Regions from separate parts of the Glutamicibacter sp. AOP38-B1-38 genome, predicted to be linked through region 3. Evidence: riboswitches for the same ligand, from Rfam matches in the RefSeq annotation. Region 3 holds a riboswitch; each other region holds the start of a gene.

Region 1 (2,196 bases), on a different contig from region 3:
CAGCAGCACACCTGCATGAATGGTCATGTAGTCCACGCCCTGCTCGCACTGTTCGATGACCGTGTCGCGGAAGATCTCCCAGGTCAGTTCGTTCGCTTCGCCGTTGACCTTTTCTAGTGCTTGGTAGATCGGGACGGTGCCGATGGGAACCGGCGAGTTGCGGATGATCCATTCACGGGTGGTGTGGATATCGTCGCCGGTGGAAAGGTCCATCACCGTGTCGGCACCCCATTTGGTAGCCCACTGGAGTTTGGAGACTTCCTCGGCGATCGAGCTGGTCACCGCCGAGTTGCCGATGTTCGCGTTGATTTTTACCAAGAAGGCCTTGCCGATGATCATCGGTTCGGATTCCGGATGGTTGATGTTCACCGGAAGGATTGCCCGGCCGGCCGCTAGCTCGCTGCGCACCAGCTCGACATCGCATTCTTCGCGCAGGGCCACATAGCGCATTTCCGGGGTGATGACCCCTTGCCGTGCGTAGTGCATCTGGGTGACCCGAGTCCCGGGTGCCGAACGCAACGGTGGTGCCGAGCGCCCGGCCCATTCGGCGCTCGCCGTGCCGCGGCGGACCGCGGATCTGCCATCATCGTGCAAGTTGCGCTCACGCCCGGCATAGGTCTCGACATCTCCACGCTCACGAATCCACGACTCTCGAAATGGTTTCAGCCCCGTGGTCGGGTCGCTCCCCGGGCCGCTGGTGCGGTACACCTGCAGCGGTTCGTTCGGCTCGCCGTTGGGGGCATCTGCCAGCTGGATCTGCGTGACAGGAACCGAAATTCCCACAGACTCACGGTAGGCAAGGGTGTGGGCAGAGTGCTGTTCAAATTGTTCCACTGTGGGAAACTCACTTCCTTCGCCGGCATTACCCGGACAGGTTCAACGGTCGCGGACGGCGTTAGCCCGATCTCAGCCCCTGCGAGGGCACCCGTGTGGTCTCAAACAAGGTATCACGACTGGCAACGTGGACTTGCAAGGAAGACGAGAAACTTTAAAGTGAAAGGCTCCCGTTGGGCAATATCCAACGGGAGCCTTACGATCATCACTCGCACCTTCAAGGAGGTGTCTACGACATTACCCGGGGTTTCTATGTCAAAGCTGAGCATAAACTCGGCAATTCCGAAGAGCCGGGGTGACTACTTGTTCAGGCTGAGTTCCTGCGACGCGTCGACTTCGATCGCCCTCTTCTTCGCGGCGCTGGGAATGCAGGCCGCCAAGATGGCCGCGACCACGGAAATGCCAGCTCCAAGTATCAGCGCCGCGCGGAATCCGGATTCTGACGGTAGTGAAGCTCCGCCGAAATCGGTGGTCATCTGGGCCAGCACCAGGCCGATGACCGCGGCGCCGGTGGTCGTGCCCAGCGAACGCATCAGCGTGTTAAAGCCATTGGCCGCAGCCGTTTCGCTGCGGGGGACTGCGCCCATGATGATCGCCGGCATGGCGCCGTAGGCCAGAGCCACACCACCGTTGATGACGAGGCTGGTGAGCATCAGGCTCCACGCGCTACCCATGCCGAGCAGGGTCAGGCAGTAGCCGACGGCGATGACCGAAACGCCAAGTACCAGCGTGAACTTCGGGCCTCGTGCGTCGGAAAGCCGCCCGCCGACAGGGGAGAGCACCAGCATCATCAGGCCGCCTGGAGCCATCCAGAGGCCGGCTGCGAGAATCGACTGGCCCAAGCCATAGCCGGTCTGCGACGGCAGCTGCAGGATCTGTGGCATGACCAGCATGCTGGCGTACATTCCGAAGCCGACGAAAATCGAGGCGATATTTGTCAGCAGCACGCGCGGAATAACAGCGGTGCGCAGGTCAACCAGCGGATCCTTGGTCCGTGTTTCCCAAATGCCCCAGAGCAACAGCGTGAGGGCGGCCATTCCGAACAGGCCCAGCGTCAGCGGTGCCGCCCAGCCCCAAGAGGAGCCCTTGGAGACGGCAAGCATGAGCGAGATCAGGCCAATGCCCAGCCCAATGGCGCCCAGCCAGTCGAAGCGCTGTCCGGCGGCGCCGGCCGGCAGGGCAGGAATGAGTTTCCAGATGGCGACAACTACCAGCAGCGTGACTACCGCGCTGCCGTAGAACAGGGCGCGCCAGTTGGCGAAATCAATGACGGCGGCGGAAATCGGCATGCCGATGGCGCCACCGACGCCCAGCGTGGCGCTGACCGTGGCAATGGCCGAAGACAGGCGTTCCTTCGGGACA
Region 2 (2,196 bases), on a different contig from region 3:
AAAAATTCGATCTGTTGCATCTTCTCTGGCTCCTAGAATGGTGTGCTGTTGGCGAGTTGCGCGCCAAACCTGTCGAGTGAAACGCTGGTCAGCTCTTGCGCATCCACCGGGTCCCCGAGCAGCAGCTCGGTCCCCAGCCGTGCGCCGAGCGGGGTCAGCAGCACCCCGTGGCGCGAATAACCGGTGGAGACCACCAGTCCCTCGTCCACGCGTCCGATCAGCGGCCGGTCATCGGGTGTTGCCGGTCTGGCCCGCACGATCGCCTCGTTCAAGGTGGTGTCGACGATGCCCGGCACGAGCCTGCGCGCATTGTCCAGCAGGGCGTGCATTTCTCCCACGTTCACCTGCTCTTGGCCGTCCTCGCGGCTCGACGCACCGAGTACGAGGCTTCCATCGGTGCGTGGCACCAGGTAGACCGGTTGCCGATGCACGATTCCGCGCACGGTGTGCTTGATCAGCGGCGCGCCCAGCGGACCTTGGAGCCTGAGGATGTCTCCGTAGACCGGGCGCAAGGGCAGAGCTGGCGCACCTTCGAGCGTGCCCAACCCGTTGGCAAGCAGTACCTGATCGCCCTGGATTTCTTGCCCGGTTGAGGTAATCACCCCACTGGTCCGTGACCCCTGGTGCAGCAGCCGCACCGCCGTTTCGCGCACGATCGACCGGTCAAGCTCATCGATCAGGATGCGCAGCAGGGACCGCGGGTCCAGCTGCTGGTCTTCGGCGCAGAGAACGGCGCCGGCGATGCTGGTGGCAAGTGCCGGCTCGAGTTTGCGGGCCGCGCTGCCCAGCAGCCGTTCGGCGCTGAACCCCAATGAGGCTTGGAGCTCCATGAGCGCAAGCAGTGCGTCCATATCCGCGGTTTCCGCGGCGACGACCAGCGTAGAGTTTTCTACGTACGCAGGTTTGTTGCCGATGGAGTCTTCCACGCGGTCAATGAATGCGGGGTATTCCTTGGCCGAGGTGGCCATCAGGCGGTGCAGTGCGCCCTGGCCCCAGGTGGTTTCGGCTGTCGGTGCGAGCATTCCTGCCGCTGCGTGGCTGGCGCCCATACCAGGCGCAGGATCTACTAATGTGATTTCGGCCCCGCGGGCGCGCAGTTCGAAGGCCGTGGCAAGCCCGATGATTCCGGCGCCGACAATGACTATATGCACGAAGGCATTTCCTTCCTACGGCGGCATGACCCGCATCAGGTGTAGCGGTCGGCACAAGGCCCTCTCAGCCCAATCTCACTGTTGGGCTCCCGCGGAGTACTTGGATTATAAGCATGCCTCGGCGCGCTTTGGCGAACTTCATGACTTCACCGTGTGGTTCTGCCTGTGTTTTACTCGTTGGCATGAGCGAATTCAGTGGTCCGGAGGATTTATCTACCGAACATCGGCAGGCACAAGTTGTCATAGATGGCGAACGGCAACTCCTGTCTCCCATCGTCCGCCAGGATCGGCAGGCCTTATTGCGACTGCTCCACGAAGATTTCGAAGAGGTTGGCGCCTCGGGCAGGTGCTATTCCCGCGCGCAAATTATCGAGCAGCTGTGCACCGAACCAGTCGTTGAATCGTCTAGGGACGAAGTGCATGATCCGCGCGTGCGCAGACTCAGCGATTCGCTGCTGATGCTGCGGTGGCGAACCAAGCCGGAGAATCCAAGCCAGCGCACCTCGCTCTGGGTTCGCTCGGCCCAGGGCTGGCAATTGCTTTTCCATCAAGGCACCGCCCAAGCCGCCTCCTCCCAGATCGGCGGCGGGCGGCTCGGCGCTGTGAGCGAAACGACGGCATCTCTGCGTCCGCTTCGCGCAACGGATGCACCGCACGTCTTAGCGGCCTTCCTCTCGAATCCGGATATGGCCCGGCAAGGTGAGGTGAGTACGCTTGCCGAGGCCGAAACCTATGTCCGAATGCTGCTCAAGGACCCCGCCCGGCAGGTGCCATTGGCCGTCGTCGAGAATTCTGCGCTCGTTGGCCTGGTGTGCGGATCCATCGATGAAACAAATCTGAGCGCCTGGGTCTGGTATTGGCTGCACGCAGAGCATCGGGGCCGCGGGCTGAGCAGCCGGGCGTTGGCCGCCCTCTCGGCGGAGCTATTCTCCAGCTACCGTTTGCAGCGTCTGGAGTTGGGTTTACGCGTGAACAATCCGGCCTCGAAAAAGGTCGCCGAGCGTTGCGGGTTCATTCTCGAAGGACGCGAACGCGGCAAGTTCCT
Region 3 (2,196 bases):
GAAGCGCTGAGCCCGATAATCCCCTCGCCGATGATTTCGCGGGCGTAGCGCACCGCAATATCCTTCTGCCCGATGTGGATGCCGGTGACCGCGGCACCCGCTGCCCGTGCCGCGAGGAATACGTCGATGCGGTCGTTGACCAGCAGTTCGGCCTTGCCGGCGGTGAGTTCTGCCGCCGCGCAGGTAAGTTCGAAGAATTCGCGGGCGGTCTCGTTCTTGGCCCGCAGCTGCACCCATTGCACACCCGCGGCCACCGCACCTTCGATGACTTCCAAGGTGCTGCGCGGCTGGCAGCTTTCGGTGTTGGCTACCAGGTAGATTCCCAGATCACGCATTATTTGCCTCCTCAAGGCGCAGGTTGTGCAATTCCTCGGGGTCCAGCAGCGAGAGTTCGTCGAGGAAGGCCGCGGCGAAACTTCCCGGACCGCGGCCGATGGCCAGGGCCTTTTCGGCGGCCAGTCCGTACAGGCCGTGGGCTGCGATCGCCGCGTCGAACGGGTCTTCGCTCACCGCGAGCATTCCGGCGCAGATTGCACCCAGGGCGCAGCCGCCGCCGGTAATCCCGGTCAAGCCGATCCCGTTGCTGTGCACCAGCGTGGTGCGTTTGGCATCGATGATCGCATCGGCCGCCCCGGAGATCGCGACCACCGAACCATATTCGGCGGCCAACTGGCGTCCGGCCTCGATGGCCGCGTGCACGGTGTCCTGCGCGTCCACTCCGCGCCCGGTCGAGCTCCGCCCGGCCAGCGCCAGAATTTCCGAGGCATTGCCGCGGATCAGGGTGGGGCGCTGGGTCACGATTTTTCGCGCGAAGTCAGTGCGCACCGGCAATGCGCCCACGGCCACCGGGTCCAGCACCCAGGGGGTGCCGGCCTGGTTCGCACCGTGAACCGCTTCGTCCATGGCGCGCAGCTGTTCGGTGCTCGGGGTGCCCAGGTTCACCAGGACCGCGGAGGCCACCGCGGCAAATGGCCCGGCTTCGCCGGGCAGGTCGGTCATGGCCGGAGCCGCCCCGGAGGCCAGCAGCGCATTCGCGGTGAAGTTGGTGACCACGGTATTGGTCAGGCAAAACACCAAAGGGGATTGTTGCCGGTAATTCCGGGCAACGGAAGTCAGGGTCATGCGACATCCCTCCGCTAGTTTGAACTAGTTCAGGTTCGACGGGTCTCATCTCAGTCGGTGAATCCGACACCCCGTGTCACTGGCTAGAGCGTACTCACCAAAGCCGCGGAAGAACAAATTATTGCCGCGCCCGGCGTTGCACCAGCGCCCTGACGGTGGCCTCGTCGATTCCCTGAGCTCGGGCCAGCTCCCACACCCGATCCACCGCTTGAACCAGATCACCGGAGGATTTCTCCATATCGGCTCCGGCGTTCACCACCGTTCCGGCACGCCGCCGGGAGGAAACCAGTCCGATGGCCTCGAGTTCCTTGTAAGCGCGGGCCACCGTCCCGGAAGCGACCCCCAAATCGGTGGCCAGTGCCCGCACCGTAGGCAGCTTGCTTCCCGCCGGCAGCTCGCCCAAGGAAATCAGCGAAGAGATTTGCGTGCGGATCTGTTCATAGGGCGGAACCGCCGCGTCCAGGTCCACGAAAATATGTTGGCTCATACGCGCTGCGGCACCCTAGCTTCTGGGCGGGCCAAAATGATCACTGCCGGGCAGCAGAAGACGATGATCCCCACGGCCGAAACGTAGGGACCTGCCTCGTAACCCCAGGCCAGCATGGCGACGGCCGCCGCGGTGACTACACGGATGGCGCGTAGTTCGTGAACCTGGCGATACCAAATTTCTTGCTCCACGGTGACATCCCAAGGCAAGGCCGCACGCCGAACCCACCAGATGTGGCAGGCGGTAGCGGCAAGCAACGCGAGGAGCGCACCCAGCGCAAAGACCGGTTTGACCGGAACTAGACCCCAAAAATATTCGAATGGTGGATTGATCAGCAGGTATGTGGCGCCGATGAGCAAGAGTCCGGCGAGCACATAGACATAGCGCGGCAGGTCTGCGCTGTGCCGAGCCAGTGAATGGGTTCCCCTGGACTTCAGGTGCAGGTAGCCCAGGAACCCGGCATTGAGCACCAAGAACAAGAGGGCTACCACCAGGAGCGACACAATTGCCTGCGGGGCATTCTCACCGGGGCGCGCATTGTCCGCGTACTCGGTCTGCACAAGCGAGGAGGAGCAGGCCAGTGCGAT
Region 4 (2,196 bases), on a different contig from region 3:
TTCACGGTGGTTGCCTGCACCTTGGGATTCATCGGCTCGGTTACCGTCTCGCGGTTCGTATCGGATCAGAGGAACGCCTAATGGACACGTTCTTAGAAGCACTCGCTGCGCTCTTGCTGGTACTTGGTTCCCTGATGTCGCTGATCGCCGGAATCGGTTTAATTACCTTCCCGGATCTGCTTTCACGCATGCACGCGGCCACCAAACCACAAGTATTGGGCTTCCTGCTGCTCTTCGCCGGACTCATCATCCACTTGCGCAGCTGGGGACTGATCCCGGTCTTTGCTTTGGCCTGGGGATTGCAGCTGCTGACTGCCCCGGTATCGGCGCACATGATTGGCCGCGCCGGATATCGCACGAAGCACGTGGCGAAAGAAACCTTGCATGTTGATGAACTAAAACAGGTCATTAGCAATCATTCGCAGACGACCGGAACCACCGCAGCGGTGCCGCCAGCGAAACCTGCACAGAACGACGAGCCCGAGAGCACCTAGCTGCTGGTTAAACTTTGGTGGGGCAGGCCAAATGGCCTGCCCCACCAAAGGAATTCGGCAATGTTACTTGCTGAACTTCTTCATGGCCTTGTTGGTGCCGCGATCAGCCAGCACCTGGATAATCGATGCGACCACGGCGGAGAAAATGGCGAACCCCAAAGCCTGGCGCATACTCGCTTCCGCGGCTGCTTCCTTGCCGTGACGTGGCGCGTCGTTTCCGGTGAAGCCTTTCCAGACCTTGTCGACCAGTCGGCTTCCAAGCATTCCCGCTCCCATTGAAATTCCAAGGGTAACAAGCTTCTGCACTGAGTTCATGAGGACCTCGCATTCGCGTCGTAAGGTTTCGTTCTGTAGCCCAGCATACCTGCGGTATGGTGGTTGAGCAGTAATCATTCCGACAGGGGAGCGTCATGCCGTTCGCGGTGCAAGACGCTGAGAGTGCGATAGATCGCAGACCCTCGAACCTGCCCCGGCTAGTACCGGCGAAGGAAGTCGAGCATCTCGGATGCGGATCATGGCGCGCGATTAAACGCCCACCGGTCCGTGCATCTCCCCTCCTTACATAGGAGGACAAACCTTATGAACGTTGCACCAGCAACTAACCGTGCCAGCTGGCGCGTGGTCGACATCGTTGTGGCCTCGGTAATCGCGGTCGCCTCGGGCGTTATCTTTTGGGCTTGGAACGCCGGATACGGATTGGTCAGCCTTGCTTTCGTGGCTTTCCCACCGGCAAGCGCCTTCGTATCTGGCATGTGGCTTTTTCCCGCGGTGCTCGGTGCGTTGATTATCCGGAAACCCGGTGCCGCGCTGTATTGCGAGATCCTCGCCGCCGTCATCTCAGCCTTGCTAGGTTCCCAATGGGGATTAGCGGTGCTGTTCTCCGGCCTGATCCAGGGGCTCGGAGCCGAGGTGGTCTTTGCCGCAGTGAGGTACCGCCGGTGGAACCTGCCGGTGGCACTGCTTGCGGGATTCATGTCGGGAATTTTCGGCGGAATCGGCGAAGCCTACCTGCTGGGTTACTTCGCTGAGTACACCGAGGCGATGAAGCTGTTCCACGTAGTTGCCATGGGCATTTCCGGCCTAGTTATTGCCGGACTTCTCTCGTGGTTGGCAACCCGTGCTCTGGCGAAGACCGGTGCTCTGGGAGCATTGGCTAGCCGTTCGGCACACCTTGAAGGTTCGCTGCGCAGTGCCTGAATTGAGTTCTTCGACTACCGAAGCCACCCCCGGGCACCTCGGCGGTGGCGGCTTTGAGATCACGGCCGACAACTTTGGCTGGCACCATGCCGAACGTCCATTGCCGGCGCTTAGCGGACTGGACCTGCATATTCCCGCCGGGCAGAAGGTCCTGCTGCTAGGCGCATCTGGCGCCGGTAAATCAACGCTCTTGCACGCCTTGGCTGGAGTTCTGGAGATCGACGAACGGCAGCAGGCCACTGGCAAACTGCAGATTCAGCGACGGGATGCCTTTGCCCGCAGCTTCCCGGTCGGGTTGATGCAGCAAGACCCCGAAACACAGATCGTGCAGAGCCGGGTCGGCGACGATGTCGCCTTCGGTGCGGAGAATCTTGGAATGGCTCCGGAACTGATCCGCGCGCGAATCCCCGAGGTGCTTCGCGCGGTAGGACTTGGGAATCTGGATTTGTCGCACCGCACCCAGGAACTCTCCGGTGGCCAGAAGCAGCGGCTGGCCTTGGCCGGG

Evidence for each region. Region 3 has a riboswitch for thiamine pyrophosphate ahead of thiM (hydroxyethylthiazole kinase). Riboswitches for the same ligand answer to the same signal wherever they lie in the genome.
Region 1: linked by a shared signal. The riboswitch ahead of thiC (phosphomethylpyrimidine synthase ThiC) and the one ahead of thiM (hydroxyethylthiazole kinase) in region 3 are both predicted to bind thiamine pyrophosphate.
Region 2: linked by a shared signal. The riboswitch ahead of thiO (glycine oxidase ThiO) and the one ahead of thiM (hydroxyethylthiazole kinase) in region 3 are both predicted to bind thiamine pyrophosphate.
Region 4: linked by a shared signal. The riboswitch ahead of ACT3TP_RS06885 (ECF transporter S component) and the one ahead of thiM (hydroxyethylthiazole kinase) in region 3 are both predicted to bind thiamine pyrophosphate.

Annotation. Positions count from the first base shown of each region.
Region 1 is NZ_JBQSWU010000025.1:38,309-40,504, forward strand. Features, by position in the region: gene thiC (phosphomethylpyrimidine synthase ThiC) at 1-834, opposite strand, end outside; TPP riboswitch at 832-939, opposite strand; gene ACT3TP_RS14365 (MFS transporter) at 1,134-2,196, opposite strand, start outside.
Region 2 is NZ_JBQSWU010000001.1:6,997-9,192, reverse strand. Features, by position in the region: gene thiS (sulfur carrier protein ThiS) at 1-20, opposite strand, end outside; gene thiO (glycine oxidase ThiO) at 33-1,151, opposite strand; TPP riboswitch at 1,147-1,254, opposite strand; gene ACT3TP_RS00040 (GNAT family N-acetyltransferase) at 1,334-2,196, shown strand, end outside.
Region 3 is NZ_JBQSWU010000017.1:52,065-54,260, forward strand. Features, by position in the region: gene thiE (thiamine phosphate synthase) at 1-335, opposite strand, end outside; gene thiM (hydroxyethylthiazole kinase) at 328-1,122, opposite strand; TPP riboswitch at 1,112-1,206, opposite strand; gene ACT3TP_RS11450 (GntR family transcriptional regulator) at 1,241-1,609, opposite strand; gene ACT3TP_RS11455 (hypothetical protein) at 1,606-2,196, opposite strand, start outside.
Region 4 is NZ_JBQSWU010000009.1:18,356-20,551, reverse strand. Features, by position in the region: gene ACT3TP_RS06900 (monovalent cation/H+ antiporter complex subunit F) at 1-81, shown strand, start outside; gene mnhG (monovalent cation/H(+) antiporter subunit G) at 81-494, shown strand; gene ACT3TP_RS06890 (DUF4235 domain-containing protein) at 558-809, opposite strand; TPP riboswitch at 884-1,002, shown strand; gene ACT3TP_RS06885 (ECF transporter S component) at 1,074-1,691, shown strand; gene ACT3TP_RS06880 (ATP-binding cassette domain-containing protein) at 1,693-2,196, shown strand, end outside.